2 regions of the Streptomyces sp. NPDC002911 genome follow, and region 2 is predicted to be linked to the other one. Evidence: riboswitches for the same ligand, from Rfam matches in the RefSeq annotation. Region 2 holds a riboswitch; the other holds the start of a gene.

Region 1 (14,457 bases), on a different contig from region 2:
TTGGCGACGCCGAACAAGTCGGGGAAGATGCCGCGCGAATGGTCGGCGTAGTCGAGGAAGAGGACCAGGTCACCCAGACAGATCAGGGCGTCCGCGCCGTCTCCGGCGCGCGCCAGCGCCTCCGCGTTGCCGTGCACGTCGCTGACCACGTGCACGCGTGTCCGTCGGGTGGGGTTCGTGTGCTGATTGTGCGGTGTGCCGACTCGCATGGAGATCACCCTAGGTCTCCGCCCGGCGCTCTGGGTAGAGGCCGTCGGACCTGCGATTACTTCCGGACCTGGGCACGGGTGGACTAATGTGCGCCGAAGGACCGCGGATATGTGTGATGCATAAGACATCTGGCCGGAACCCCCTTTCCGGAACGGAGTACCGGTGGGTAACGTCCCGCCAGTCCAGTCGTGCTCACCCCACCGAGCATCTGCCAGTCTTGGACCGATCCGGTGCGTCGCACAGAGCCGTGGAACCGGAGCCCGATGAGGAGCAGCAGTCTTGCGCGAGTTCAGCCTTCCGGCCCTGTACGAGGTCCCTACGGACGGCAACCTGACGGATCCGATCCGCCGCAACGCCGCTCAGCATCCCGACGTCGCGGTGATGAGCCGGAAGGTGGCCGGCGACTGGACGGACGTCACGGCCACCCAGTTCCTTGCTGAGGTCAGAGACACCGCCAGAGGCCTGATCGCGGTGGGTATCCAGCCCGGCGACCGGGTCGCGCTCATGTCGCGTACCCGCTTCGAGTGGGTCCTGCTGGACTTCGCCATCTGGAGCGCGGGTGCCGTCACGGTGCCGGTGTACGAGACCAGCTCCCCCGAGCAGGTCCAGTGGATACTCGGCGACTCGGGCGCGGTCGCGGTCGTCGTGGAGAGCGACGCGCACGCCGAGTCCGTCAGCGCCGTGCGGGACGGGCTCCCCGGTCTGCAGCACGTCTGGGAGATCGACCGGGACGCCGTCGGCGAGCTCGTCAGGGCGGGTGCCGGGGTCTCCGACGAGACGCTGGACCTGCGCATGGTGAGCGCCAAGGCAGACGACCCGGCGACCATCGTCTACACCTCTGGCACCACCGGCCGCCCCAAGGGCTGTGTGCTGACCCACCGCAGCTTCTTCGCGGAGTGCGGCAACATCGTGGAGCGGCTCAAGCCCCTCTTCCGTACCGGCGAGTGCTCCGTCCTGCTCTTCCTTCCCACCGCGCACGTCTTCGGCCGGCTCGTCGAGGTCGCTTCTGTGATGGCGCCGATCAAGCTCGGCTGTGTGCCGGACATCAAGAACCTCACCGATGAGCTGGCCTCGTTCCGGCCGACGCTGATCCTCGGTGTGCCACGGGTGTTCGAGAAGGTCTACAACTCGGCGCGGGCCAAGGCACAGGCCGACGGCAAGGGCAAGATCTTCGACCGGGCGGCCGCCACGGCGATCGCGTACAGCCGTGCGCTGGGCACTCCTGAAGGGCCCTCGGTCGGCCTGAAGATCAAGCACAAGGTCTTCGACAAGCTGGTGTTCAGCAAGCTGCGCGCCGTGCTCGGCGGCCACGGCGAGTACGCGATCTCCGGCGGTGCACCGCTGGGCGAGCGGCTCGGCCACTTCTTCCGCGGCGTCGGCTTCACGGTGCTGGAGGGCTACGGCCTCACCGAGACCTGCGCCGCCACCGCCTTCAACCCGTGGGACCGGCAGAAGATCGGGACGGTCGGCCAGCCGCTGCCGGGCTCCGTCGTACGGATCGCCGACGACGGAGAAGTGCTGCTGCACGGCGAGCACCTGTTCACCGGGTACTGGAAGAGCGAGGCGGCGACTGCGGAGGCACTGGCCGACGGCTGGTTCCACACGGGTGACATCGGCACGCTCGACGAGGACGGCTATCTCGCGATCACGGGCCGTAAGAAGGAGATCATCGTCACGGCGGGCGGCAAGAACGTCGCCCCGGCCGTGCTCGAGGACCGGATCCGCGCACACGCCCTGGTCGCCGAGTGCATGGTGGTCGGCGACGGACGGCCTTTCGTCGGTGCGCTGCTCACCCTCGACGAGGAGTTCCTTTCCCGCTGGGCCGAGGAGAACGGCAAGCCGGCCGGGTCGACGGCGGTCTCGCTGCGCGAGGACTCCGAGCTGCTGGCCGAGGTGCAGCGGGCGGTGGACGACGGCAACGCGGCGGTGTCCAAGGCGGAGTCGGTACGCAAGTTCCGCATCCTGGCAGCGCAGTTCACCGAGGAGGCGGGCCACATCACGCCGTCGCTGAAGCTGAAGCGCAATGTCGTGGCGAAGGACTTCGCGGGCGAGGTGGAGTCGATCTACCGCGACTGAGCCGGGCGTACGTACCGAGTGGGCCCGCACCGTGACCCGTGACCGGTCCGGGCCCCGCTTGGTGCATCTGCTCAGAGCAGCGCCTTCAGCTGTCCGGCGAGCAGGTCCCAGCGCCATTTCTCCTCGACCCACGCCCGGCCCCGCTTCCCCATGCGCCTGCGCAGCTCCGGGTCACCGAGCAGGGTGACGATCCGGTCGGCGGACTCCTCGGCGGAGCCGCCCCGTACCACCCACCCGGTCTCGCCGTCGAGCACGGCGTCCGGGGCACCCCCCGAGTCACCCGCCACGACCGGCAGCCCGGTCGCGGACGCCTCCAGGTAGACGATGCCGAGGCCTTCGACGTCGAGTCCGCCCCGCCGGGTACGGCAGGGCATGGCGAACACGTCGCCGGCGCCGTAGTGCGCGGGCAGTTCCTCCCAGGGCACCGGTCCGGTGAAGCGCACGGAGTCCTCGACACCGGTCTCGGCCGCCAGCTTCTTCAGCTGCCCCGCGTACGGGCCGCCGCCGACGACGAGCAGAACCGCGTCCGGCACCCGCGCCAGGATCGCCGGCATGGCCAGGATGAGCGTGTCCTGGCCCTTGCGTGGCACGAGCCGCGACACACACACGACAACGGGCCGGTCCGTGAGCCCGAGCCGGGACCTGACCCGGTCGCCGCCGGAGGCCGGGTGGAAGGTCTTCTCGTCCACCCCGGGCGGCAGCTGCACCATGCGCCCGGCGGCCTCCGGGGTGAGCGCGGTGGTGATCCTGGAGCGGGTGTACTCGCCGAGGTAGGTGATCGTGTCGGTGCCCTCACCGATGCGGCCAAGCAGTCGCCGGGACGCGGGCAGCTGGGCCCAGCCCGCCTCGTGGCCGTGCGTGGTGGCCACGATCCTGCGGGCGCCGGCCTTGCGCAGCGCGGGCGCCATCAGCCCGAGGGGGGCGGCCGCGCCGAACCACACGGAGGAGCAGCCGTGTTCGCGCAGCAGCCGGACCGCCTGCCGGGTGACCCGCGCGGTGGGCAGCAGCATCGTCGTCCGGTCACGTACGACGGTGAACGGCTGCTCGGCGTCGAAGGCGGCGGTGGCCTCGGTGCCCTCCGCGCCGCGCTTCCAGGTGGAGGCGTAGACGACGAGCCGCTCGGGGTCCATGCGCAGCGCCATGTTGTGCAGGAAGGCCTGGATGCCGCCGGGGCGGGGCGGGAAGTCGTTCGTCACGATCAGCGTCTTGTCCATCGCCGCCGACAGTACCGGGCGGTCCGACGGCCCTGCCTGACGGCTCCCGCACAGCCGGGGCCTGCATCATGGCGTGTATGACGGTCAGGACAGGTACGAGTGGCCGGGGGGGCCTGGGTCCGTCCCTCGCCGTATGGGGCCTCACCCGGGCGGTGCTACTGCTCTGCGTCTTCAAGGTGTTCACGGTGCCGGGCCCGGATGTCACGGTCGATGTCTCGGTGATCTACCGGGGCTGGTACGAGGTGCTCCGCACCGGTTCCTATCCGCTGGACGACGTCACCTGGCAGTATCCGCCCGCTGCCGCGCTCGCCGTGCTCTCCCCCGATCTGCTGCCCTTCCTCGAGTACGCCTCCGCCTTCTTCGTCCTCGTACTGATGTGTGACGCGCTGGTGTTCGGGCTCCTGCTCCACGCGGGGACCCGTCCGGGCCTGCGCGACGCGGGCGCGTGGCTGTGGGTGGCGGGTGTGCCGCTGCTCGGGCCGACGGTGTACGCCCGCTACGACCTGATGGTGACGGCTGCCGCGGTGGCGGCGCTGCTGGCAGGCGTGCGCCACCCCAGGGTGCTGGGGGCACTGGCTGCCTTCGGCATGCTGCTGAAGGTCTGGCCGGTGCTGGTGCTGGTGGGCACCGCCAAGGGGAGGGCCACACGCCGGTCCTGGTCGGCGGCCGCGGTGACGGCCGCGGTGCTGCTGCCGGCGGCCGCGGTCGCCGGGCCCGGCGCCTTCGCCTTCCTGACGTTCCAGCGGGACCGGGGGCTGGAGATCGAGTCGCTGGGCGCACTGGTCTTCCACGTGGCCCGGCAGTTCGGCTGGGAGGGCCGGGTGGAGCTCCGCTACGGCTCGATGGAGTTCGCCGGCCCCCACGTGGCGCTGGTGAGCACGCTGGCCCTGGCGCTGAGTGTGCTCGCCTTCGGCTGGCTGCTGGTGTGGCGGCTGCGGGCCCGTACGTTCGCAGTGCACACCCCGGCGGACGCGGCGTTCACCGCGGTGCTGCTGTTCACCGTGACCAGCCGGGTCATCAGCCCCCAGTACATGGTGTGGCCGCTCGGTGTCGCCTCGGTGTGCCTGGTGTTCCGGGGCAGCCGCATGGCGCTGCCCGCGTGTCTGGTCCTGGTGGCCACCGCTGTCACCCTGTTGGAGTTCCCGCTGGGCTTCGCGCACGTGGTGGCCAGTGACGCGGAGGGCGTGGCGCTCATGGCGGTACGCAACGGTCTGCTGGTCGCGGCGACGCTCAGCGCGGGGCGGCGGTTGTGGCGAGCCACCGTGCCGGGGGCCCGGGAGAGGGTCGCGGCGGAGCGGATCAGCCGAGCCGGTCGCGCACATACTCCCGCCAGCGCGCCGTGAAGTCCTGGGGCGTGGTGCCGAGCACCGTGTGCATGGCCTGCTCCACGGCTCCGTCCCGCTGCGAACGGCTGCCCACGGCCTTGTAGAAGGCGATCAGCTCCTCCTCGCCCCAGTCCTCCGCCATGAGCTCGCAAGCCAGCCAGCCGCCCTCGTACGCCCGGGAGAGCTGCGCCGGGTCCTCTCCGAAGCCGAAGTCCTCGTCGGTCGGGAGCCGCGCGGGCAGGTCACCGCCGCGGACCGCCTCGGCGAGTTCCGGTGCGATCTCGGGAGCGGTCCGGTTCTCCTGGCGGTAGGCGGCCCGGTCGGCGAAGCCCTCGGAGAGCCAGACAGGTGTGGCGGCGGAGGTGTGCGCCCGGGTCGCCACGTGGGTGGTCTCGTGCGTGAGGACGACCCGCTGCCCGAAGTCGCCGAGCATTCCGTACGCCTCCGGATTGACGATCACCCGGTCCGCGGGCGCCCGGCCGCTCCCGCCGACCGTGCCGGTGGTGACGGCCGCTATGCCGCGGTAGCTGGCCACGGGTGAATCCAGGAGCGCCGCCATGTCCTCCACGGACTCGGGAACGAGTACCACGACCCCCTCCGCCCAGGGCTCCGGCCAGGAACCGGTGGCGGCCGGAACGGCCCGGTCCGCGGTGGCCGCGATCCCGCGCAGCTCCGCCGTCGGGCGGCCGACCCCCAGGACCAGGCTGTGCGCGCCCCGTACGACCTCGACGTCGCCCTGCTGCCAGAGCTGCCCCGGCGAGCCGTCGGCGGCCCGGTCCGCGGCGATGTACCAGGTGCGGCCCTCCCCGCGGCGGACCAGTTCCACCGTGCGGGACGAGGACACGGGGGCCGTGTCGTAGCCCTTGATCCGGTAGCGCAGTTCGACCTCGGCGGTGGCTCGGTCCGCGCCCTCGTCCGTCACGTCCTTCACCTCGTACGCCCAGGACTCCAGCGGTACGTCGGCGAGGTTGTGCAGCTCGGTGCGCTGGGTGGCCCGGAAGGAGCCGGCCCGGGGGTCGAGCGCCGCCAGGTACGCGTCGGTGTCGCGCTCCATGAGCGCCGCGGCCCGGCGGTCCAGGGCGGCACCGGCCTCCTGGACGGTGACACCGGTCGCGGTGTCCCCCGGGGCGGAGCACGCGGGCGCGAGCAGCAGGGCGGCGAGCACGGCACCCGCCGTGCACCGTCTGCGGGTGCGTTCCCGCCGTGCGTCCCGCATCCGAACAGCCACCCGCCGATCGTACGGTCAGACGCAGCCGCACTTCCTACCGCCGTACTCCGAGGTACGCGGCCCGGCCGCCCGGGACTGGCGGACCCGCGACAGGGAGCCGTCGCAGCGGCGCCCCGCCGGCGACCTGTGGTCTCCGGCGGGGCGCGCGTCAGTGCGGGGATTCGGCCGTTCGGGCGTCAGCTGATCAGACCCGCACGCCGAACTGGAACGACCCGAGGTACTCCATCGCCTCGTAACGCACGTTCGTGCCCGGGTACGGGGCGTGCAGGACCTGGTTGTTGCCGGCGTAGATCCCGACGTGCGAGGTGTTGCTGAAGAAGACCAGGTCGCCGGGCTTCAGAGCGCTGCGGCCGATCCGCACACCGTCGTTGACCTGCGTGTAGGTCGTGCGGGTGATCTGGACACCGGCCTGACCGAAGGCCCACTGGGTCAGACCCGAGCAGTCGTACGAGTCGGGGCCGGAGCCACCGGAGACGTACGGCTTGCCGATCTGCGTGGCAGCGGCCTGGAGGGCGGCGGCGCCGAGGCCGGATGCGGGGACCTCGTTGCCCAGCTCGACGCGGCTGCCGGCGTCACGGCTCGCACGCTCCTCCTCCTGCGCCATCTTGGCACGCTCGGCGGCGGTGAGGGTGTTCAGCAGCTGGCGGGCGTCGGCCAGCTTGGCCTGGTACTTCTTCTTGTTCGCGTCCAGCGTCTTGCGGACGTCGGCGAGGTCGTCGAGCTTGCCCTGCGCCTCCTTGCGCTGCTGCGCGAGAGCGCGCTGCTTGGCCTGGATCTTCTGCAGCGACTGGGCCTGCTTGGCCGTCAGCTGGTCGAGTGCGGAGGCCTGGTCGAGGAAGCTGTCCGGGTCCGAGGAGAGCAGCAGCTGGACCGACGGGTCGAGACCACCGGAGCGGTACTGCGCGGTGGCGAGCGAACCGAGCTCGCTGCGCATGGCGTTGAGCTCGTCCTGGCCACGGGCGACCTTGTCCTGGAGCGCGTCGGTCTGCTCCTTGAGCTTGTCCTGCTGCTCCTTGGCGCCGTTGGCCTTCTCGTTGACGACCTCGGCCTCGTGGTAGAGCTTGTCGACCTTCGCCTTGACCTCACTCTTGGTCGGCTTGGGGTCGGCGTGGGCGGCCTGGGAGGTCAGGGCCACGGCAGCAGCAGCGGTCGCGGTGAGCACGGTCACGCGGGCGCGGCTCGGCTGCTTGGGACGACGGTGGGACCCCACGAAGGCGAGCTCCTTCTTCCTCGAACCGCCTACCGGGCTATGGGGGGAGAGGAAATCCCCGGCTCCGTGGACGTCACGGACTCGGCGGTCCCTTCGCCGTTACCCCGGGTGGGCAATCAACCGTGCGAAGGTTCGAGGCCTGACCTTAGTGACCATCTTGTGATCAGTTCAAATCCTCACAAGCAAAATCTCGTCACACCAGGCACTTCTTTACTTTCATCGCACTGCGTGTAGTGGCAACTTGACGGTACGTTCCATAATTTCCGGCAAGTCGCCCATGTCTCACATGACGCCTCAGACGCGCGAAAGGCGCTTCAGGAGCAAGGCGGACGCGACCGGCCTCGCCCCCGCCTTCGCCACCCCGTCGGCGACTTCGCGGTCGGTGGAGACCACGACGACGGGTCTGCCCGGCGGTTCGGCGCGTGCGAGTTGGCGGATCAGCTCGTCCGCGGTCACCCCGGCCTTGCTGAACAGCACCCGGACTCCGCGCGGCGGCGCCAGCAGGACCGGGGCGGCCAGCTCGGCGCCGTCGAAGACACAGGTCATCTCGGCGCCGGTCTGCGCCGCGAGGACGGAGAGCCCGCCCAGGAGGCGCAACCGCTGTTTCTCCAGGGGCATCTGCGGATAGCCGGTCTTCGTGACGTTGTAGCCGTCGACGATCAGGTGGGCCTGCGGCAGGGCGAGCAGCTGGTCGAGCAGCGCCGGATCGGTCTCCGAAAGGGCCCTGGCCGCAATGTCCTTCGGTGACATCCGGCCGGGCTCCACCGCCTCGACGCCGTCCGCGGGGCGCAGCGAGGAAGGGGGCAGGGCCAGTTCACGGCGGAGCCCCTGCGCCGCGTCGAGCACGGTGTCCAGGAGCAGCCGCAGTCGCATGTCCTCGACCGAGCGCCCTTCCCTCGCCGCCCGGCGGCCCGCCTCCACGGAGGCCTCGGCCTCGGCCAGCCGCGCCTTGAGCCGGCGGGACTCGCTCTCGGAGGCGGAGATCTGGGCCGCCGCCTCGGCCCGCACGGTGTCGGCCTCGGCGCCGGCCTTGCGCAGAGCCGCCTCTCCGCGCTTCACCTCACTGAGGGCGCTGCGCAGCTTGCGGTGCAGGGAGTCGGCCTCCTTCCGGGAGGCCTCCAGCTCCGAACGCAGCCGTTCGGTGTCGGCCCTGGTCTGGCCGCGGGCGCGGTCGAGTTCCTCGCGCAGTCGCTCCAGCTCGCGCCTGGTCTCCTCGTCCACCCGCTCGGCGTAAGCCCTCTGGACCTCTTCACCGGCGGCCGCCACCAGCTTGGTCCAGCCGGCCGGCCGCAGCACGTAGGCGGCGGCGGCCACGTCGACGGGGTCGGCTGCGGCAGGCGGCGCACCGGACGTGAGCGCAGCGGCCAGCTCCGGCTGGGCCTGGGTGACCCGCTCAGCGATGCGCCGGCGGAACGCCGGGTCGCCCTCCAGGGCGGCGGCCATCGCGTTACCCGCGAACTTGGCCCGCCTGTTCGGGGTGAAACGGGCGTACTGGCGGAGCTGGGTGGGGAGTTCGCCGACGGTCAGACCACCGAACGCCTCCGAGACCAATGCCACCACCTTGCGGCGTACACCCTCAGGCAGCGGACGGTCGAGCGACTCCGCGGTGCCGTCGGCCGCGCCGGCCGGTCCGGCGCCGCCTGTCGGCTGCTCCACCATCCATCACCCCAATATGTCTGTCCGCACGACCCCGTCAGGAGTCGGCACCAGGCCGGTCGACCAGCTCGATCTGGTCCACGGCGTTGCACCAACGACAGCGCACCGACTCGATGGTCTCACTGACCACCTCGCGCTCCTCGATACTCGACTCCCCGGCCAGGTCGAGATGCACGTACTCCACGACCTTCGAGGAGCGCGTCACATCGAAACGGGTGAGATTGCCGCAGAGCGTGCAGCGCCAGCGGGTCCCGTCCGTCGGCTGGGGAACCGTCGTCATCGTTGCGTCCTCTTTCGTCGTTCGTCGAGTCCTGTGCGTGCCCAGGTCCTCGATCTCGCGGTGCGCCGTCGAACTGCGGATGTCCTGCCGCAACCCTACGGCCTTGCGCATACCTGACGGCACGGCGAGGCGGTCTGCCCCGCTCTCACCGGGTGCGTCATGCTCTGTACGTGATCGATCGGCGGGAAGTCGGCTGGCGGAAGCGGGCCAGGGAGCTCGGAGCGGCCGCCACGGCGGGGGGCGCCCCGGTCACCTACGGGCTGATGGCGCTGTGCTGCGCGGTGTTCCTGATCAGCCCGCTCTCCGGGTTCAATCCCGCCTACGGCAGCGGCGACGCGCTCCTGGCAGCTCAGGCCGGGTACTTCGAGCGATGGGGTGTGATCCCCAGCGAGCTTCCGGACGGCTCCGCCCACGCGGCCCTGACCCCGCTGACCGCGCTCTTCGTGCACGGCAGCTGGCTGCACCTCCTGGGCAACATGCTCTTCCTCCACGTGTTCGGCGCGATGGCCGAGGAGCGCATGGGCCGCATCGAGTTCACCTTCTTCTACGTCGCGTGCGGCTACTTCGCCCTGGTGGCCTACGCGGTGGTACACGCGGGTTCCGACCAGACGCTGGTCGGCGCGTCGGGGGCGATCTCCGCGGTGCTCGGCGCGTTCCTCTGCCTCTTCCCCAAGGCCCGGGTCACCAGCCTCTTCCCTTTTCTCTTCTTCCTGCCGCTGCGCTTCCCCGCCTGGATCGTGCTCGTGTTCTGGTTCGTCCTGCAGTGGCTGGCGGCGCGGAGCGCGGGCAGCGGCCCGGGCGTGGCGTACCTCGCGCACGTGGCGGGTTTCGCGGCAGGGTTCCTCTACGCCTGGGTCCGGTTCCGGGGTACTAGAGTGAAGTCTCCAGCCACGGCCACTGAGGGAGAAAGCCAGCCGTGATCACCGCGATCGTGCTCATCAAGACCAGCGTGGACCGGATTCCCGAGATCGCCGAGGCCATTGCCGCGCTGGACAGCGTCAGCGAAGTCTTCTCGGTCACCGGTACGTACGACCTGATCGCCATGGTCCGGGTGGCCCGGCACGACGATCTGGCCGATGTCATCCCGGGCCGGATCAGCAAGATCCCGGGCGTCGAAGGCACCGACACCCACGTCGCCTTCCGCACGTACTCGCAGCACGACCTCGAGGCGGCCTTCGCCATCGGCCTCGACGGCTAGGTTCTCCCGTACGGCTCCGGCCGGGGACGGAGGGCGTTTCGCCCCGTCCCCGGCCGGAGCCGTTCCGCGGACCGTTCAGACCTGCGCGACGCCCCGGTCGGGCACGCACCGGCCCTCCTCGGTGCGGTACGTCCAGCGGGCGCCCTTGCCCACCAGCTCGCGGACGGCGCCCAGGAACCGCTCGATGTGCTCGTCCGGCGTGCCGGCGCCGAAGCTCACCCTGATGGCGTTGAGGGACTTCTCCCCCGGCGCGGCCTCCGGCGCGCCGCACTCGCCCGGGTCCTGCGGCTCGCTGCCCAGCAGGGTCCGCACCAGCGGGTGGGCGCAGAACAGTCCGTCGCGCACCCCGATGCCGTACTCGGCGGAGAGCGCCGCGGCGAAGTGCGAGCTGTTCCACCCCTCGACCACGAAGGAGATGACGCCGACCCTCGGGGCGTCGTCACCGAACAGCGAGAGCACCTTGACCTCGGGGACCGCCGCAAGGCCCTCGCGGACCCGGGTCACCAGCTGCTGCTCGCGCGCGACCAGCCGGTCGAATCCGGCCTCGGTCAGGGCCTTGCAGGCAGCGGCGATGGAGTAGACGCCGATGACGTTGGGCGATCCGGCCTCGTGCCGGGCCGCGGTGGTGTGCCACTCGACGTCGACACCGCCGTCGGTGCGCCGGGCGACCTTGCGGGAGGCGCCGCCGCCGGCGAGGTACGGCTCGGCGTCCACCAGCCAGTCGGCCCGGCCCGCGAGGACACCTGAGCCGAAGGGGGCATACAGCTTGTGCCCGGAGAAGGCGACCCAGTCGACGTCCAGCTCGGTGATGTCCACCGGGTGATGGGGCGCCAGCTGCGCGGCGTCGAGCACGATCCGCGCACCGTGCGCGTGGGCGGCGGCGGCCAGTTCCTTCACCGGCCACAGCTCACCGGTGACGTTGGACGCGCCCGTCACACAGACCAGCGCGGGCCCGTAGGGGTCACGGCCGGCCAGGGCCCGCTCCAGCGTGGCGACCGCCTGGTCCGGGGTGCGGGGCGAGTCGAGGTAGGTCACCCGGGCGTCGCGCCAGGGCAGCAGGGAGGCGTGGTGCTCGGTCTCGAACACGAACACCTGGCAGTCGGCGGGCAGCGCGGCGGCCAGGAGGTTGAGGGAGTCGGTCGTCGAGCGGGTGAAGACCACCTGGTCGTCCGCGCGGCAGCCGAGGAACTCCGCGACGGTCACGCGGCTGCTCTCGAACAGGTCGGTGGAGAGCTGCGAGAGGTACCCGGCACCGCGGTGCACGCTGCCGTAGTACGGGGCGTAGGCGGCCACGTCGTCCCACACCCGCTGGAGAGCCGGAGCACTGGCCGCGTAGTCCAGAGCGGCATACGTGACGTCTCCACCTGTAACGAGAGGAACGGTGACATCAGAACCCAGAACCGGCAGCGGGGCACAAATGGACTGGTCGACGGCAGCGGTGGAGACAGACATGGCGAACTCCCGTAAGAGGCAGGCGAGATCCACGCGCCGGCGATACGCAGCGGCGCGGCGGAAGAAGAAAAAGGGGGGTGTGCGGAGGAGGGCGTCGAGCCCTATCGCATTCGCTTGCTCACAAGAGGCTCCCTGGGACCAGGACCCCAAGGGGTGGCATCCAACGATGCCGAGGGGCCCGCGCTTGCCACAGACCTCGCTGCCTGCGGCCTGGTCTTCACCCGGGGCACCCCGCCACGGACGGAGGGTTGCCGGACAGCGGGCCGGGGCCGTAGTCGCTGTCACTCATGACCTGCGCAGCATCTTGCCACATTGGCTGCGACGCGCAAGGACGCAGTCCGCGATCCGGACTGCGCCCTTGCTCACATCGTGCGCCCTCAGGCGTTGCTGGCCGCCACCCAGCGCTCCAGCGCGCGCTTGGCGGCTCCCGAGTCGATCGACTTCGCGGCCCGGGCCATCCCGCCCGAGAGCTGCTCGCCCAGCGTGCCCTCGCCCGGGTCCAGCGCGACCAGCGCGGCAGCCGAGTTGAGCAGCACGGCGTCGCGTACGGGGCCGGTCTCCCCGTCCAGCAGCCGACGGGCCACATCCGCGTTGTACGAGGCGTCGGCGCCGCGCAGCGCCTCGACGGGAACCAGGTCCAGGCCGACGTCGCGCGGGTCGAAGGCCTCCTCGCGGACGGTGCCCTCGTGGACGACCCACACTCGCGATGTCGCCGTGGTGGTCAGCTCGTCGAGGCCGTCGTCGCCCCGGAAGACAAGCGCGGAATTCCCCCGGTCCGCCAGCACGCCGGCCACGATGGGCGCCATCCTCGGGTCGGCGACCCCGATGGCCTGGGAGCGCACCCGGGCCGGGTTGGTGAGAGGGCCGAGGATGTTGAACGTGGTCTGGGTGCCGAGCTCCTTGCGCGCCCTGGCCGCGTACCGCAGGGCGGGGTGGAACTTCACCGCGAAGCAGAAGGTGATGCCCGCTTCCTCGGCGACGGCGACGACGCGCTGCGGCGTCAGCTCAAGGTTGACCCCGAGCTTCTCCAGCACGTCGGAGGCCCCGCTCGCCGAGGAGGAGGCCCGGTTGCCGTGCTTGACGACCTTCGCGCCCGTCCCCGCGACGACGATCGCCGACATGGTGGAGATGTTGACCGTCTTGGCCATGTCGCCGCCGGTGCCGACGATGTCGACCGTCCGGCCGGGCACCTGGATGGTGTGCGCGTGCTCGTACATGGCGCGGACGAGTCCGGTGACCTCGTCGACGGTCTCGCCCTTGGCCCGCAGGGCGATCGCGAAGCCGGCGATCTGCACGTCCGTGGCCTCGCCGCTCATGATGCGGTCCATGGCCCACGCGGTGTCGTCCGCGCCGAGGTGTTCGCCGCGCAGGAGGGGGGTCAGTACGCCGGGCCAGGTACGGGCCACCGCGCTGTCGCCGCCGTCCGGGGTCACCACGTTCATGGTCCGCTCCTGGGGGTCCACAGCCGATACAAGGATGCCTCCCACCCTATCCAGGCCCCGGGACGGCGAAGAGCCCCGTCCATCGGATGGACGGGGCTCCCGCTGTGGCGGTCAGCTGAGGTGATCAGTGGTGGCCGTGGCCGCTGGTGATCTCCTTGTACTCCTCGGCAGTGGGCTTGGCGATCTGGTTGTCCTCGCCGAAGTAGCTCTTGCTGAGCCTGGCCCGCACCTTCTGCAACGCCGACGGCTTGCGCTCGACACCGTTCTTGTCGACGGTCGGGCCGATCTCGATCGGCTTGTACTGCTCGTGCGCCGTGAGCGTGTGCAGCTGCTCCGGGCTGAGCGGCTCGTGGATCTCCACGAACTCACCGTGCGGCAGGCGCTTGATGGTGCCGGACTCGCGCCCGTGCAGCACCTTCTCCTTGTCGCGGCGCTGAAGGCCGAGACAGATGCGCCGGGTGACGACGAACGCCAGGACCGGGCCGACGAAGAAGGCGATCCGTACGAACCAGCTGATCGCGTTGAGCGACAGATGGAAGTGGGTCGCCCAGATGTCGTTGCCGCCGCCGATGAGCATGACGAAGTAGATCGTCACCCAGGCCACACCCAGCCCGGTGCGGGTCGGAGCGTTGCGCGGGCGGTCCAGGATGTGGTGCTCGCGCTTGTCGCCGGTGATCCACGACTCGATGAACGGGTACAGCGCGAGCGCACCGAGGACGACACCGAACAGCACCAGCGGGATGAGTACGCCCAGGACCAGTGTGTGGCCCCAGAGGTTGATCTCCCAGCCGGGCATCACACGGACGAAGCCTTCCGCGAAGCCCATGTACCAGTCCGGCTGGGCACCCGTGGACACCTGGTCGGGACGGTAGGGGCCGAGCGCCCAGATCGGGTTGATCGTGGCGATCGCGGAGAGGATCGCGATGAAGCCGAAGACCAGGAAGAAGAAGCCTCCGGCCTTGGCCATGTACACCGGCAGCAGCGGCATGCCGACGACGTTCTTGTTCGTCTTGCCCGGGCCGGCGAACTGCGTGTGCTTGTGGAAGAAGACCAGGATGAGGTGGGCGACCACGAGCCCGAGCATGATGCCCGGCAGCAGCAGGATGTGGATCGAGTAGAACCTCGAGATGATGTCCGTTCCGGGGAACTCCCCACCGAACAGGAAC
Region 2 (14,457 bases):
CGTCGACGTGGAGCAGGACCGGGGTCCAGTCCTCCGTGCCGTAGTCCGCGTTGACGGCGTCGGCGACCCGCTGGACCTCCGCCGTGTAGTCGCGGTAGACCGAGAGGTCCTGCCGCGAGGGGTAGGCGAACGCGACGTGGACCACGCGCTCGCGCCACTCGGGGCGCTCCTCCAGCAGTGCCCGGTAGGCGTGCAGTCCGCGGACGATGTTCTTGGAGAGCTCCGTGCGGTCCACCCGCACGATCGTGCGGCGGTCCGCTCCCACCTGCTCCCGCAGGATCTCCATGCGCGCGTCGACGTCCGCCTCGCGGGAGCGGCGGCGCAGGAAGTCCGCGTCGGCGCCCAGCCCGTGCACCCCGATCCGGGTGTGGCCGGTGCCACCGAGGACTTCCGTGCAGCAGCCGATGAAGGCGTCCGCCCATCGACGGGTCAGGAACGCGGCGCGGTCTGCGCCCAGGATGCCCTTGAGCAGTTGCTCGCCGATGTCGTCGGGCAGCAGCCGGAAGTAGTCGACGGGCGCCCAGGGGGTGTGCGAGAAGTGCCCGATCCGCAGGTCGGGACGGAGTTCGCGCAGTATGCCGGGGACCAGCGAGAGGTGGTAGTCCTGCACCAGGACCGCGGCACCCTCCCCCGCCTCCTCGGCGAGTGCCTCCGCGAAGGCCTGGTTGTACGCCTCGTAGGAGGCCCACTGCCGGCGGAACTCCGCGTCGAACACGGGCTCCAGCGGCGTCTGGTAGATCATGTGGTGGACGAACCAGAGCACCGAATTCGCGATGCCGTTGTACGCGTCGGCGTGGACCCGTGCGTCGATGTCGAGCATCCGGACGCCGGACTCGGACACCCCGCGCCGGACCGCCTCGCGGTCGCCGTCGCTGAGGGCGGCGCACACCCACAGCTTGTCGTCGACCGCGCTCAGGCCGGAGACGAGTCCGCCCCCGCCCCGCTTCGCGTCGAGCGTGCCGTCCTCCCGCAGGGCGTACGACACCGGGCCGCGGTTGGACGCGACGAGGACCTGGGCGGAGTGCTCGGAGACCATGTACCCGAACCTAGCCCGTCAGGGAAGGCTCCAAACGTGAGGTGACTGCGGAGACTGCGCGTGAGGAATCGTTACGCCGCGTTTCGTGACGCGTACTCCGCGATGTCCCGCATCGGCGGTCGTTCCTCGGTGTCCACCGCATGGGTGCGGGGCACGAAGCCGTCGGGGCCCCGCTCGAACTGGGTGATCTCGGGACGTACGAGCGCTCCACGGGAGAGCCGCAGCTGCGCGGTGCGGTAGATCGTGGCAGCCATCCGGCCGAGGGCCTGGCCGTCCTGGTGGCGGTGTCTGCGGACGCCGACGTCGACCTGTGCCAGCGCGTCCAGGCCGACCGTGTGCAGTGCGTCGACGAGGAGACCCAGCTCCACTCCGTAGCCGACCGGGAAGGGGAGCCGCTCCAGCAGGGAGCGCCGTGCCGCGTATTCACCGCCCAGCGGCTGAACGAAACCGGCCAGTCGCGGCCAGTGCAGATTGAGTAGCGGGCGGGCCACGAGCTCGGTCACCCGGCCGCCCTGGCCTGCGGTTTCGCCCAGCGGTCGGTCGTACATGGCCTTGACGAAATGCACCGAGGGGTCGGTCAGCAGCGGGCCGACGGTTCCGGACACGAAGTCCGCGGAGAAGTCCTTGAGGTCCGCGTCGACGAAGCAGACGATCTCCCCGCTGGTCACCAGGAGTGATCGCCACAGGACCTCGCCCTTGCCGGGGAGGGCGGGGATCCGGGGCAGGATCGCGTCCCGGTGCACGACCCGGGCGCCGGCCCGTCTCGCCTCCTCGGCGGTGGCGTCGGTGGATCCGGAGTCGATCACCACCAGCTCGTCGACGAGCTGGACCTTCTCCATCAGCTCGCGCCGGATCTCAGCGACGATCGCGCCGACCGTCGCCTCCTCGTTCAGCGCCGGCAGCACGACGCTCACGCGCGAGCGGTGCGGATCTCTCAGCCGTGCGGCCGTGAGCCGGTCGAGCGGGCGGTCGGCAGCTGACCAGGAACGCCTGGTCAGCCAGCGTTCCACCTCTTCCAGCACGGTCGATACTCCCTGTATGTGATCCATCTCGCGGTTCGGACGACTATCTCAACCGTCCGGTGCTTCGGTTACAGTCTTGAACAACGCGGATGACCCTCGTATGTCGGGGTCGGTCCGCGAATAAACGCCCGGATCCATGGTCCGGTGCCACAGCGCTCATCCAGAGGGACTGAGGGAACGGCCCGTTGAAGTCCCGGCAACCCTCCTGCCGACCGCGAGGTCACGGTGGGGAAGGTGCCAATTCCGTCTTGTGGCGAAATACGTCGCAAGGAAGATGAGGAGAAAGGGCCTCCGCCATCATGGCCGTGCAGACAGTTGCACCGAACACCAATTCTTCCCCCGTGGACCTCGGTCCCGCCGTGGCGCTCTCCTGCCGCGAATGCGGCGAGCGTTTCGAGCTGGGCCCCCTTTTCGCCTGCGCGTCCTGTTTCGGGCCGCTCGAAGTGGCGTACGACCTGCCGAGCGGCTCCCCCGAAGAGCTGAAGAAGCGCATCGCCGAGGGGCCGAACAACATCTGGCGCTATGCGCCGCTGCTGCCGGTCCCCTCCGATGTCGCGGACAAGCCCAACATCAACCCCGGTTTCACGAAGCTGGTCAAGGCCGACAACCTCGCCCGTGAGCTGGGCGTGACCGGCGGGCTGTACGTCAAGGACGACTCCGGCAACCCGACGCACTCCTTCAAGGACCGTGTGGTCGCCATCGCCGTCGAGGCCGCCCGCGCCTTCGGATTCACCACTCTCTCCTGCTCCTCCACCGGCAACCTCGCCGGTGCGGTGGGTGCCGCCGCGGCCCGCGCAGGCTTCCGCTCGTGTGTGTTCATCCCGCACGACCTGGAGCAGGGCAAGGTCGTCATGGCTGCGGTGTACGGCGGCGAGCTGGTCGGTATCGAGGGCAATTACGACGACGTCAACCGCTTCTGCTCGGAGCTCATCGGCGACCCGCTCGGTGAGGGCTGGGGCTTCGTCAACGTCAACCTGCGGCCGTACTACGGCGAGGGCTCCAAGACCCTGGCGTACGAGATCTGCGAGCAGCTCGGCTGGCAGCTGCCCGACCAGCTCGTCATCCCGATCGCGTCCGGCTCGCAGCTCACGAAGATCGACAAGGGCCTGCAGGAGCTGATCAAGCTCGGTCTCGTCGAGGACAAGCCGTACAAGATCTTCGGTGCCCAGGCCGAGGGCTGCTCCCCGGTCTCCACGGCCTTCAAGGCCGGCCACGACGTCGTGCGCCCGCAGAAGCCGAACACCATCGCCAAGTCCCTGGCAATCGGTAACCCGGCCGACGGCCCGTACGTCCTGGACATCGCCCGTCGCACCGGTGGTGCCGTGGAGGACGTCAACGACGAGCAGGTCGTCGACGCGATCAAGCTGCTGGCCCGTACCGAGGGCATCTTCGCCGAGACGGCGGGCGGGGTGACGGTCGGCGTGACGAAGAAGCTGATCGACGCCGGTCTGCTCGATCCGACGCTGACCACCGTCGTCCTGAACACCGGCGACGGGCTGAAGACGCTCGACGCGGTCGCCCCGACGACCGGCCTGTCGGCGACGATCCGGCCCAGCCTGGACGCGTTCCGCGACGCCGGCCTCGCCGCCGCCAACTGACCACCCGAGAGACCGAGGAAGGCACCCACATGAGCGTCAAGGTCCGTATCCCCACCATCCTCCGCACCTACACGGGCGGTCAGGCCGAGGTCCCGGCCGAGGGCGCGACCCTCTCCGAGGTCCTCGCGTCCCTGGAGCAGAACCACCCGGGCATCGGCGCCCGCGTCCTGGACGACCAGGGCAAGCTGCGCCGCTTCGTCAACGTGTACGTCAACGACGACGACGTGCGTTTCGAGGGGGGCCTGGACGCGGCGACACCGGACGGCGCCGGCGTCTCGATCATCCCGGCCGTCGCCGGAGGCTGACCGAGGCCCAGGCGCCCGATCGGCTGACCGACCGCACGGTGTCAAGCGGAATGGCCTCCCCCGCGGAGAAGCGGAGGGGGCCATTCTGTATGGTTGAGCACGGTAGAGTTGGGGAAGTCCCCGCAGCTGCCCGCGCCGCCCGCATATGAGAATGCGCCCGGCCGCGACAAGAAGCAGCCAAAGTACGCGAGCCCTATGTGGCATAAGTGGCCTTTGTCGGGCCCGACTTGCCCTGGATTCTTACACATTCCCCCCATGTGCGCTGTCACGTGTGCCCGGATTTCTCGTCCGATTGACCTGTTGCAGAGGGCAGTTGGACAGATACATTCGGCCGCGGTCGACGCGTTCCGGCGCACGCCACCCTCTCCTGTCGGAGGGTGAGTTCTGACCCGGGTCCGCGAAGTGCGGTCCCGTGTAAGGGCCAGTAATAGGGGAGTTAGGCATGGCTCAGGGCACCGTCAAGTGGTTCAACGCGGAGAAGGGGTACGGCTTCATCGCGGTCGACGGTGGTGCGGATGTTTTCGTCCACTACAGCGCGATCCAGATGGACGGGTACCGCACCCTCGAAGAGGGTCAGCGAGTTGAATTCGAGATCTCGCAGGGCCAGAAGGGGCCGCAGGCGGACATGGTCAAGCTCGCCGTCGGCTGAGCTCGGCGCGGTCGGCCAACGACGCTACTCACGCACGCGGGGCCCGTACCTCCCACCAGGGGTACGGGCCTCACGTGCGTCCTTTTCCGCCCTCGGGCCGCCTGCATCCCGAGGGGGACGCCTGCTCCCACCCGTCGCCCGACCACCGCGCCCCCAGCGAGCCTTCTTCGAAGGCGCTTGCACTCTATGGGGTCGAGTGCTAATCATTGGGCGTTAGCACTCTCGAGGTGAGAGTGACAGAAACTTGGACCGGGCCGGTGAGGCCCGCAGGCTCAGTGGGGCAAGGAACCACTGAGCACGCTGGCCGTCCGTCGCGGGCGCCACTCGGTCCGGAGAAATCCTTCCCCAAGCTCTCAACTGCGTTCGAGCAGGGGAGACCCCATTAGTCCGGGAGGACCACTTCACATGGCCAAGATCATCGCGTTCGACGAGGAGGCACGGCGCGGTCTCGAGCGCGGGATGAACCAGCTCGCCGACGCCGTCAAGGTCACCCTCGGCCCCAAGGGCCGTAACGTCGTCCTCGAGAAGAAGTGGGGCGCGCCCACGATCACCAACGATGGTGTTTCCATCGCCAAGGAGATCGAGCTCGAGGACCCGTACGAGAAGATCGGTGCGGAGCTGGTCAAGGAGGTCGCCAAGAAGACGGACGACGTCGCCGGCGACGGTACGACCACCGCCACCGTTCTCGCTCAGGCTCTCGTCCGCGAGGGTCTGCGCAACGTCGCCGCGGGTGCCAACCCGATGGCTCTGAAGCGTGGCATCGAGAAGGCCGTCGAGGCCGTCTCCGCCGCTCTGCTGGAGCAGGCGAAGGACGTGGAGACCAAGGAGCAGATCGCTTCGACCGCCTCCATCTCCGCTGCTGACACCGAGATCGGCGCCAAGATCGCCGAGGCTATGGACAAGGTCGGCAAGGAAGGCGTCATCACCGTCGAGGAGTCCCAGACCTTCGGTCTGGAGCTCGAGCTCACCGAGGGTATGCGCTTCGACAAGGGCTACATCTCGGCGTACTTCGCCACCGACATGGAGCGTATGGAGTCGTCGTTCGACGACCCGTACATCCTGATCGTCAACTCCAAGATCAGCAACGTGAAGGACCTCCTTCCGCTGCTCGAGAAGGTCATGCAGTCGGGTAAGCCGCTGCTGATCATCGCGGAGGACGTCGAGGGCGAGGCCCTGTCGACGCTGGTCGTCAACAAGATCCGTGGCACCTTCAAGTCCGTCGCCGTCAAGGCTCCGGGCTTCGGTGACCGCCGCAAGGCCATGCTCGGCGACATCGCCATCCTCACCGGTGGCACCGTCATCTCCGAGGAGGTCGGTCTCAAGCTGGAGAACGCCGGCCTGGACCTGCTCGGCACCGCCCGCAAGGTCGTCATCACCAAGGACGAGACGACGATCGTCGACGGTGGCGGTGACAGCGACCAGGTCCAGGGCCGCGTCAAGCAGATCCGTGCCGAGATCGAGAACTCCGACTCGGACTACGACCGCGAGAAGCTCCAGGAGCGCCTCGCGAAGCTGGCCGGCGGCGTGGCCGTCATCAAGGCCGGCGCCGCCACCGAGGTGGAGCTCAAGGAGCGCAAGCACCGCATCGAGGACGCGGTGCGCAACGCCAAGGCCGCCGTCGAGGAGGGCATCGTCGCCGGTGGTGGCGTGGCTCTGCTCCAGGCCTCGGCCGTCTTCGAGAAGCTCGACCTGACCGGTGACGAGGCCACGGGCGCCAACGCCGTGAAGCTCGCGCTGGAGGCCCCGCTCAAGCAGATCGCCGTCAACGGTGGTCTCGAGGGCGGCGTCATCGTCGAGAAGGTGCGCAACCTGCCGATCGGTCACGGCCTCAACGCCGCGACCGGCGAGTACGTCGACATGATCGCCGAGGGCATCATCGACCCGGCGAAGGTCACGCGCTCCGCTCTGCAGAACGCCGCGTCCATCGCCGCGCTCTTCCTCACCACCGAGGCCGTCATCGCCGACAAGCCGGAGAAGGCCTCTGCGGCTGCTCCGGGCGGCATGCCGGGCGGTGACATGGACTTCTGATCCTCGGATCAGCAGCTCCACGCAGCATCAGCTGCACCCGTAGTACCTGTACGACGCCGGCCCCCGGGATTCTTCCCGGGGGCCGGCGTCGTTCCGTGCGGCCGGTTCAGGACCGGTCTCCGCCCGACGGGCCGAACCAGGCCCGGGGAAGTCCCGCAATCCCTGGTGGAGCAGCGCATGTGCATCGCAAGGCGGGAGGGACGTGCGCATACGGGATGGATCCGGGCGTATGAGCAAGACGGCGAGGTGCCGTAGCTGTCGCTGTGCGCCCGCCATGGGCTACGGGACAGCCCCTGCCCGCGCCCAGGCCGTCCGTCCCGCACCCGCCCTCTCACAACCTGAGCCCGGAGCACCTCACCCGGAGCCTTTCCCGTCAAGACCTGAACGCATGCGCCCTTGCACTACGCCCAACTGCCTTCTGTGTCAGCTCTCTTGACACTTACGTTTCAAAAGTTTTACTTTCCTTGGCACCTGAGAGCGCTCTCAAGAGCTCTCCGCCCCCCATGACGAGGTGCTGCCCATGCAAGCCTCCTTCTCCAGACCAGCAGCGGCGACGGTTCTGGCCATCGCCCTGGCCGCCGTGGGCCTGGGCCCTGCCGCCTCCCCGGCGGCAGCCGCCACCATCCCCGCAGGGTCCGGCAGCTACACCGACAGTCGCCCCGCCGGTACTTCCGGCCCCACCACCGACACCGGCGCCCCCGTCACGCCCAAGCTCACGGCTGCGGCGAAGGACAAGCCGGTCCCCACCAACGACTGGTGGTCCTCGCTCGCCTACCAGCGCTACGGTGGCAACCCGTACTCCACCCCGATGTACGGGCACCCGCTGACCTATCAGGCGACCTCCGGCGGACTGGAGGTCGGCTATCCGACGACGCCCGCGGTCGTCGGCGACGGCCGCCAGTACGAGTACGCCCACAAGGCCGACCTCACCGTCGGCCTCAACGGCTTGAACAGCCCGGACACCAAGGCCGACGCCTGGTCCGACTGGACGGTCACCCCCTACTGGTCGGACGGCACCCGCACCCTGCGCACGACCATCGGGCACGGTATGCCCTTCGTGTACGCCAAGGGCTCCGGTGGTGACGCCCGCATCACCACGGCCGGCACACCCACCGTCTTCGCGGACAACGGCAACGTCCTCGGCATCACGGTCGCCGGCCACCACTACGCGCTCTTCGCCCCGACCGGCAGCGACTGGAACGTCTCCGGCACGGCGATCACCGCGGGCCTCGGCGGCAAGGACTACTTCTCGCTCGCCGTGCTGCCGTCCACGGACGCGCTCGCGACCTACCGGAAGTACGCCTTCAGCTTCGTCACCGGATCCAAGGTGGCCTGGGAGTCCACCGGCGGCACGGTCAAGGCGACCTACAGCCTGACCACGGAGGCCGAGGAGGGCACCGAACGCGGCACGCTCCAGGCCCTGTACCGCCACCAGTGGCTGCACACCACGGACGCGCTCACGCCGTACACCTACGTCTCCCCGCGCGGCACGATGAAGGTCCGGGAGTCCGCGTCCTTCACCACCAGCCAGAAGAACCAGGGCGTGCTGCCCGCCCTGCCCGCGTCGAGCGGGGTCGACAAGGCGCGGCTGACCGGCTATCTGAACGAGGTGGCGAACGCCTCCGACCCGTTCTCCGGGGCCAGTGACACGTACTGGACCGGCAAGGCGCTCGGCCGCCTCGCCCAGCTCGTGCCCGTCGCCGACCAGATCGGCCAGACCGGCATCAGGGACAAGCTGCTCGGCCTGATGAAGGGCCGCCTGCAGGAGTGGTTCACGGCGGGCGGCGCGGCTGAGTTCAGCTATGACAAGGACTGGAAGACGCTGACCGGCTACCCGGCCTCGTACGGCAGCGACACCGAGCTCAACGACCACCACTTCCACTACAGCTACTACGTCTACGCGGCGGCGATCGTCGCCCAGTACGACCAGGCGTGGGCCGCCGACTCCGCCTGGGGCACCATGGTCAAGACCCTGGTGCGGGACACCGCCAACCCCAGTCGCACGGACACCGCGTACCCGTTCCTGCGCGGCTTCGACGTGTACGCGGGCCACAGCTGGGCCTCCGGCCACCAGGGCTTCGCGGCGGGCAACAACCAGGAGTCCTCGTCGGAGTCCATCAACCTCAGCGCGGGACTCGTCCTGTGGGGCGCCGCGACGGGTGACACCACGCTGCGCGACCTCGGCAGCTACCTGCTGACCACCGAGTCGGAAGCGATCACGCAGTACTGGTTCGACGCCGACCAGCAGGTCTTCCCGGGCTCGTTCGGGCACGACACGGTCGGCATGGTGTGGGGCAGCGGCGGCGCGTACTCCACCTGGTGGACCGCGAACCCCGAGGAGATCCACGGCATCAACGTCCTTCCCGTCACCGGCGGGTCCCTGCACCTGGCCCGCGAGAAGGCCGCCATCAAGCGGAACATCGCCGAGATGGAGCGGGAGAACGGCGGACCGGCCGTCGAATGGCGCGACCTCCTGTGGGAGTTCGAGTCGCTGGCCGATCCGGCGGCGGCCAAGGCCAAGTGGGACGCGGGCAACGCGGGCTACACCCCGGAGCAGGGTGAGTCCAAGGCGCACACGTATCACTGGGTCAGCACGCTCGACAGCCTGGGCGCGCCCGACCTGACCATCAGCGGGAACATCCCGACGTCGGCGGTCTTCACCAAGAACGGCGTCCGGACGTACAGCGCCCACAACCACGGCTCCACCGCCCGCACCGTCACCTTCTCCGACGGCGCGACCCTCTCGGTGCCGGCCCGTTCCACGGCCACCGGCACGGGTACCGGCGGCGGAGACCCCGACCCGGACCCCGAGGAGCCGGGTCCGTCCACCGGCAACACCTTCCGGCTGAAGTCCGGCGGCACCCTCACCACCGCCACGGACGGCGCGGCGGGAGCCGACACGCTGGCCTCGGCCGACGGCGTCAACCGGGACGGTACGCCGTACAAGGCGACGGTCTACGAGATCAAGAAGGTCGACGGGACGCTCGCGGCGGGCGCGTCCACCGCCTTCCGCCTGCGGGTCGACGCGGGTACGAAGGTGGGTCTCGCCCCGCAGGTCAGGGTCAGCTACGACCTCACCGGCGACGGCACCTTCGACCGGACCGAGACCTTCCGTTACTTCGCGACCGACCCGGTCACGGGGTGGGAGGAGTACACCCAGGCCGTGGGCACGACTGCGGTGACCGGAAGCCTGGGCCATCTCAAGGGCGGCACGGTCCGTCTGGAGGTCTGGAACGCGCTGGGCAACGGCACCTCCCAGGTGCAGACCGGCACGGACGCTGCGGTCGTGAAGATCCCGTACGTCTAGACGTCTCCGTCGTGGCGGGCTCCGGGCCTCACGGTCCGGGGCCCGCCATATCTGTCATGACCCTGGCGGAATGCGGAAGCAACCTCCACCATGTGAGTGGGAGCGCTCCCATGCGCCGTGGTGTCCGCTCCCCGTGCTTACCGCATCTGTCGACGAAAGGTCTACCGGTGAATGCCTCACCACTCTCCGCACGGCCCGTGCGCGCCCGCCCCCGGCACGGTAGACGCGTGTCCGGGATGACAACCGCAGCCTTACTGTTCGCGGCGGCGCTGGCGGTGCCCGGCACGGCCGGTGCCCAGGAAGCCGAACCCGGCCCCGAGCAGATCTCCAACGGCGACTTCGCCGCCGGTACCGCCCCCTGGTGGTGGACGGCGAACGCGCCGGCGGCCGTGTCGGACGGCCGGCTGTGCGCCGAGGTGCCCGCCGGTACAGCCAACGCCTGGGACGTCATCGTCGGCCAGAACGACGTCCCGATCGCCGCGGGCGAGAGCTACGAGCTGTCCTACACGGCGAGTTCGTCTGTGCCCCTGACCGTCCAGACCCGGGTCCAGGAGGCGGTCGAGCCGTACACGACGGTGCTCGCCACCGCGGACCCGGTGGGTACGGAGGTCACACAGGTGACGCGTACGTTCACCGCCTCGGTGGACCTGCCGGCCGCGTCGGTGCAGTTGCAGATCGGCGGCGGTGAGCGGGCGACGACCTTCTGTCTGGACGACGTGTCGCTGCGAGGCGGGGCCGAACCGCCCGTGTACGTACCGGACACCGGGTCGCCCGTCCGCGTCAATCAGGTCGGCTACCTGCCCCGCGGCCCCAAGAACGGCACCGTGGTCACCGACGCCGACGCGCCGCTGACATGGACGGTGAAGGCCGAGGACGGCTCGACGGCCGCCACCGGCAGGACCGTGCCTCAGGGCGAGGACCCCAGCTCGCTCCAGCGGGTCCACACCTTCGACTTCGGCGGCCTCACCACGGCGGGCGACGGCTACACCGTCGAGGTCGACGGCGAGGTGAGCGAGCCGTTCTCGATACGCGGCGACCTGTACGACGGGCTGCGCTCCGACGCGCTGGCGTACTTCTACCACAACCGCAGCGGCACCCCGATCGACGCGGACCTCGTCGGTGAGGAGTACGCGCGCCCGGCCGGCCACATCGGTGTCGCGCCCAACAAGGGCGACAAGGACGTCCCCTGCCAGCCCGGGGTCTGCGACTACCGGCTGGACGTGTCGGGCGGCTGGTACGACGCGGGTGACCACGGCAAGTACGTGGTCAACGGCGGTATCTCCGTGGCCCAGCTGATGTCCACGTACGAGCGCACCCTGACCGCCCCGAACGCCGAGTCGGCAGAGCTCGGCGACGGTGAGCTGCGGGTGCCCGAACGCGACAACGGGGTGCCGGACATCCTGGACGAGGCGCGCTGGGAGATGGACTTCCTGATCAGGATGCAGGTCCCGGCCGGCGAGCCGCTGGCGGGGATGGCGCATCACAAGATGCACGACGCCGAGTGGACCGGGCTGCCGATGAAGCCGCATCTCGACCCGCAGCAGCGCGAGTTGCATCCCCCGTCGACGGCCGCCACGCTGAACCTCGCCGCCTCGGCCGCCCAGTGCGCCCGGCTCTACGCCCCCTTCGACGAGGCCTTCGCGGACCGCTGCCTGCGGGCCGCCGAGACGGCGTGGGGCGCGGCGAAGCAGCACCCGGACGTGCTCGCCGACCCGAACGACGGCACCGGCGGCGGCGCGTACAGCGACAACGACGTCTCGGACGAGTTCTACTGGGCCGCCGCCGAGCTGTTCACCACGACGGGCAAGGACGCCTACCGGCAGGCGGTGCTCTCCTCGCGCCTGCACGGTGACGCGGACGCGGTCTTCCCGGCGGGCGGAGGCATCTCCTGGGGTTCGACCGCCGGACTCGGGGTGCTCACCCTGGCCACCGTGCCCAGCGCCCTGACCGCCGACCAGCTGACCGGAGTGCGCGCCGTGGTGACCACGGGCGCCGACCGCTACGCCGCGCAGTCCCGCGAGCAGGCGTACGGGCTGCCGTACGCGCCGAACGGCGAGGACTACGTCTGGGGTTCGAACAGCCAGGTGCTCAACAACATGGTGGTCCTGGCCACGGCCCACGACCTGACCGGTGAGGCCGCCTACCAGGACGCCGTGCTGCGGGGCGCCGACTACCTGCTCGGCCGCAACCCCCTGAACCAGTCGTACGTCACCGGCTACGGCGAGCGGGACTCCCGCAACCAGCACCACCGCTTCTGGGCGCACCAGAACGATTCCGCCCTGCCGAACCCGGCCCCCGGTTCGATCGCGGGCGGACCCAACCTCACCGCGATCGCCTCCGGCGACCCGGTGGCGGTGGAGAAGCTGACCGGTTGCGCCCCGGCCATGTGCTACATCGACGACATCGGCTCCTGGGCGACCAACGAGATCACCGTCAACTGGAACGCGCCGCTGGTCTTCATCACCTCCTACCTGGACGACGCGGGCGAGGGCGGGCAGGCCGCACCGGCCCGCACGTGCGAGGTCGCGTACTCCTCGCACCCGTGGAACAGCGGCTCGACGGTGACGGTCCGCGTCGAGAACACCGGCTCGGAACCGGTCTCGCCGTGGTCGCTGACCTGGCTGATGCCCGGTGAGCAGCGGCTGAGTCACACATGGAGTGCGGAGTTCGCCCAGTACGGGCGCACGGTCAGTGCCGGGCCGCTGTCGTGGAACCGGACCCTCGCGCCGGGTGCGGCGGTCGACTTCGGCTTCAACAGCTCGGCCACGGGCCCGTCGGCAAAACCGGGTGCGTTCAAGCTGAACGGCCGGGCCTGCGCCTCGGGCTGACCCGGCGTACGCGTCCTACGGGCCCGGGCGCGGTCGTCCTTCGCGGGATGCCGCACCCGGGCCCGTGCCGTGCGCGCGGCACCGGTGTGCGCCTCAGCGCCGACGCCGTACGCCCCGGGCGTGTTCGGTCCGCTCCGACCGGGGGACGAGCCCGGCCCGGACCGCTGCCACTCGCTGCCGTACGTCCTCGGTGGGTACGGCGCCGGGAGGGCCCGCAGCGGCGTACTCGGCCTCGCCCCGGCAGTGTGCGCAGGTGTTCCCGCACCGACGGGGATTGTCCGGTGTGCGGCACGCTGGAGCGTCACCGCGTTCCGTGGTGAGTCGGCCACAAGCGGTCGATCAGGCAGGTGGGAGAGGGGGTGGGTGGGATGAGACCCGCCATACCATTCCCTGGAAGGAGCGCCCGGAGCCCGCGGCTCGAGCCCCGGGGTCAACTCGTGGGGGGCGTGTCCCCGATCGGATGGTGTCCGCCGTGCGGTCGGGCGTGGCGCGGCACGACATCGCCACGATGGCCGGTGACGGCGCCCTGACCAGCACGTCCAGAGGCAGGGGCACTCGCATGCCGTCGACCGATCCGAGCGGGAGCGACCATGGCGAACGAGCTGAAGTACGGCGACAAGATCCACCTGCAGAACGGCTACAACAGCTGGGCGGGCGGCTACCTGGACACCAACGGCCACAGCAGTGACTCCGGCGGCAAGTACGCCGTCTCGACCGCCGAGTCCCCCACCCGCGGGGAGGGGACCGGCACCTGGGAGATCCTCTCGCCGACCGGCAAGGCCACCGGTGCCCCGATCGTCAGCGGTGACGTCATCCAGCTGCGCAACCTCTACGGCGGTGACGGCGGGTACCTCGACACCAACGGCCACGCCTCCGCGGACCAGCGCAACGCGGGCGCCAAGTACAACGTCTCCACGTCCAAGGACCGGGACCGCTCGCCCGGCTCCGGCACAGGCCGCTGGCGCATCACCGCACGCCGGTCCACGCCCGCCGACGGGAGCATCCGCCCCGGCGACGTCATCCACCTGTGGAACCTCTACGCCGACAACGGCGGCTTCCTGGAGACCAACGGCCAAGGCCCCGGCGGCGGCAAGTACGACGTCTGCACCAACGCCTACTCCAACCGCGCGCAGGACGTGGCCGACTGGAAGGCCCAGCGTCCGTAACCCGTGCGGCAGCTCGCCCGGCTCATTCTCCGGCCTCGTGGATTCGCCGGAGGTCCAGCCGGGCGGGCGGCGGCAGCGCGGCAGCCGGCTCGGCTCGGAAGGCCTGGAGCAGATAGGCGGCCAGGCGCCGGGACGCGGCAGCCGCCTCCCCGCCCGAGCCGACCATCACGCCGCAGTTGGCGAGCAGCAGCAGGGTGATGTCGCTCATGTCGAAGTCCTGGCGCAACCCGCCCGCGTCCTTGGCCCGTCGGACCAGCAGCGCAAGGCGTTCCTCGGCACGGGTGCGTTCCAGCGCGAAGTCCGTCTGGTCGGGGAACGCCGTGAGGAACGCCTGCGTGAATCCTCGGTCCACCGCCTGCATCTGGCAGACCTTCTCGATCACGGTGCAGAAGCCGCGCCAGGGGTCCGGGTCGGTCAGCCCTTCGTCCAGCACGGAGACGCAGTGGCTGAGCTCCTCCGCGAACGCCTCCGTCACGAGTGAGGCACGGGTGGGGAACCGCCGGTAGAGCGTGGCGACC

The links. Region 2 has a riboswitch for S-adenosylmethionine ahead of thrC (threonine synthase). Riboswitches for the same ligand answer to the same signal wherever they lie in the genome.
Region 1: another riboswitch for S-adenosylmethionine. It lies ahead of ACWD04_RS14475 (aminotransferase class V-fold PLP-dependent enzyme); the one in region 2 lies ahead of thrC (threonine synthase).

The regions. Positions count from the first base shown of each region.
Region 1 covers NZ_JBSFUO010000007.1:315,222-329,678, forward strand. The annotation lists gene ACWD04_RS14425 (metallophosphoesterase family protein) at 1-209, opposite strand, end outside; gene ACWD04_RS14430 (AMP-dependent synthetase/ligase) at 490-2,286, shown strand; gene ACWD04_RS14435 (glycosyltransferase family 4 protein) at 2,358-3,500, opposite strand; gene ACWD04_RS14440 (glycosyltransferase 87 family protein) at 3,578-4,843, shown strand; gene ACWD04_RS14445 (hypothetical protein) at 4,800-6,053, opposite strand; gene ACWD04_RS14450 (NlpC/P60 family protein) at 6,238-7,263, opposite strand; gene ACWD04_RS14455 (NYN domain-containing protein) at 7,558-8,919, opposite strand; gene ACWD04_RS14460 (hypothetical protein) at 8,957-9,199, opposite strand; gene ACWD04_RS14465 (rhomboid family intramembrane serine protease) at 9,370-10,119, shown strand; gene ACWD04_RS14470 (Lrp/AsnC family transcriptional regulator) at 10,116-10,397, shown strand; gene ACWD04_RS14475 (aminotransferase class V-fold PLP-dependent enzyme) at 10,473-11,849, opposite strand; SAM riboswitch class IV at 12,025-12,142, opposite strand; gene trpD (anthranilate phosphoribosyltransferase) at 12,227-13,291, opposite strand; gene qcrB (cytochrome bc1 complex cytochrome b subunit) at 13,416-14,457, opposite strand, start outside.
Region 2 covers NZ_JBSFUO010000004.1:272,951-287,407, reverse strand. The annotation lists gene ACWD04_RS09170 (alpha,alpha-trehalose-phosphate synthase (UDP-forming)) at 1-1,036, opposite strand, end outside; gene ACWD04_RS09165 (glucosyl-3-phosphoglycerate synthase) at 1,108-2,058, opposite strand; SAM riboswitch class I at 2,212-2,339, shown strand; gene thrC (threonine synthase) at 2,358-3,656, shown strand; gene ACWD04_RS09155 (MoaD/ThiS family protein) at 3,686-3,961, shown strand; gene ACWD04_RS09150 (cold-shock protein) at 4,404-4,610, shown strand; gene groL (chaperonin GroEL) at 5,016-6,638, shown strand; gene ACWD04_RS09140 (glycosyl hydrolase) at 7,159-9,945, shown strand; gene ACWD04_RS09135 (glycoside hydrolase family 9 protein) at 10,182-12,773, shown strand; gene ACWD04_RS09130 (hypothetical protein) at 13,364-13,939, shown strand; gene ACWD04_RS09125 (TetR/AcrR family transcriptional regulator) at 13,962-14,457, opposite strand, start outside.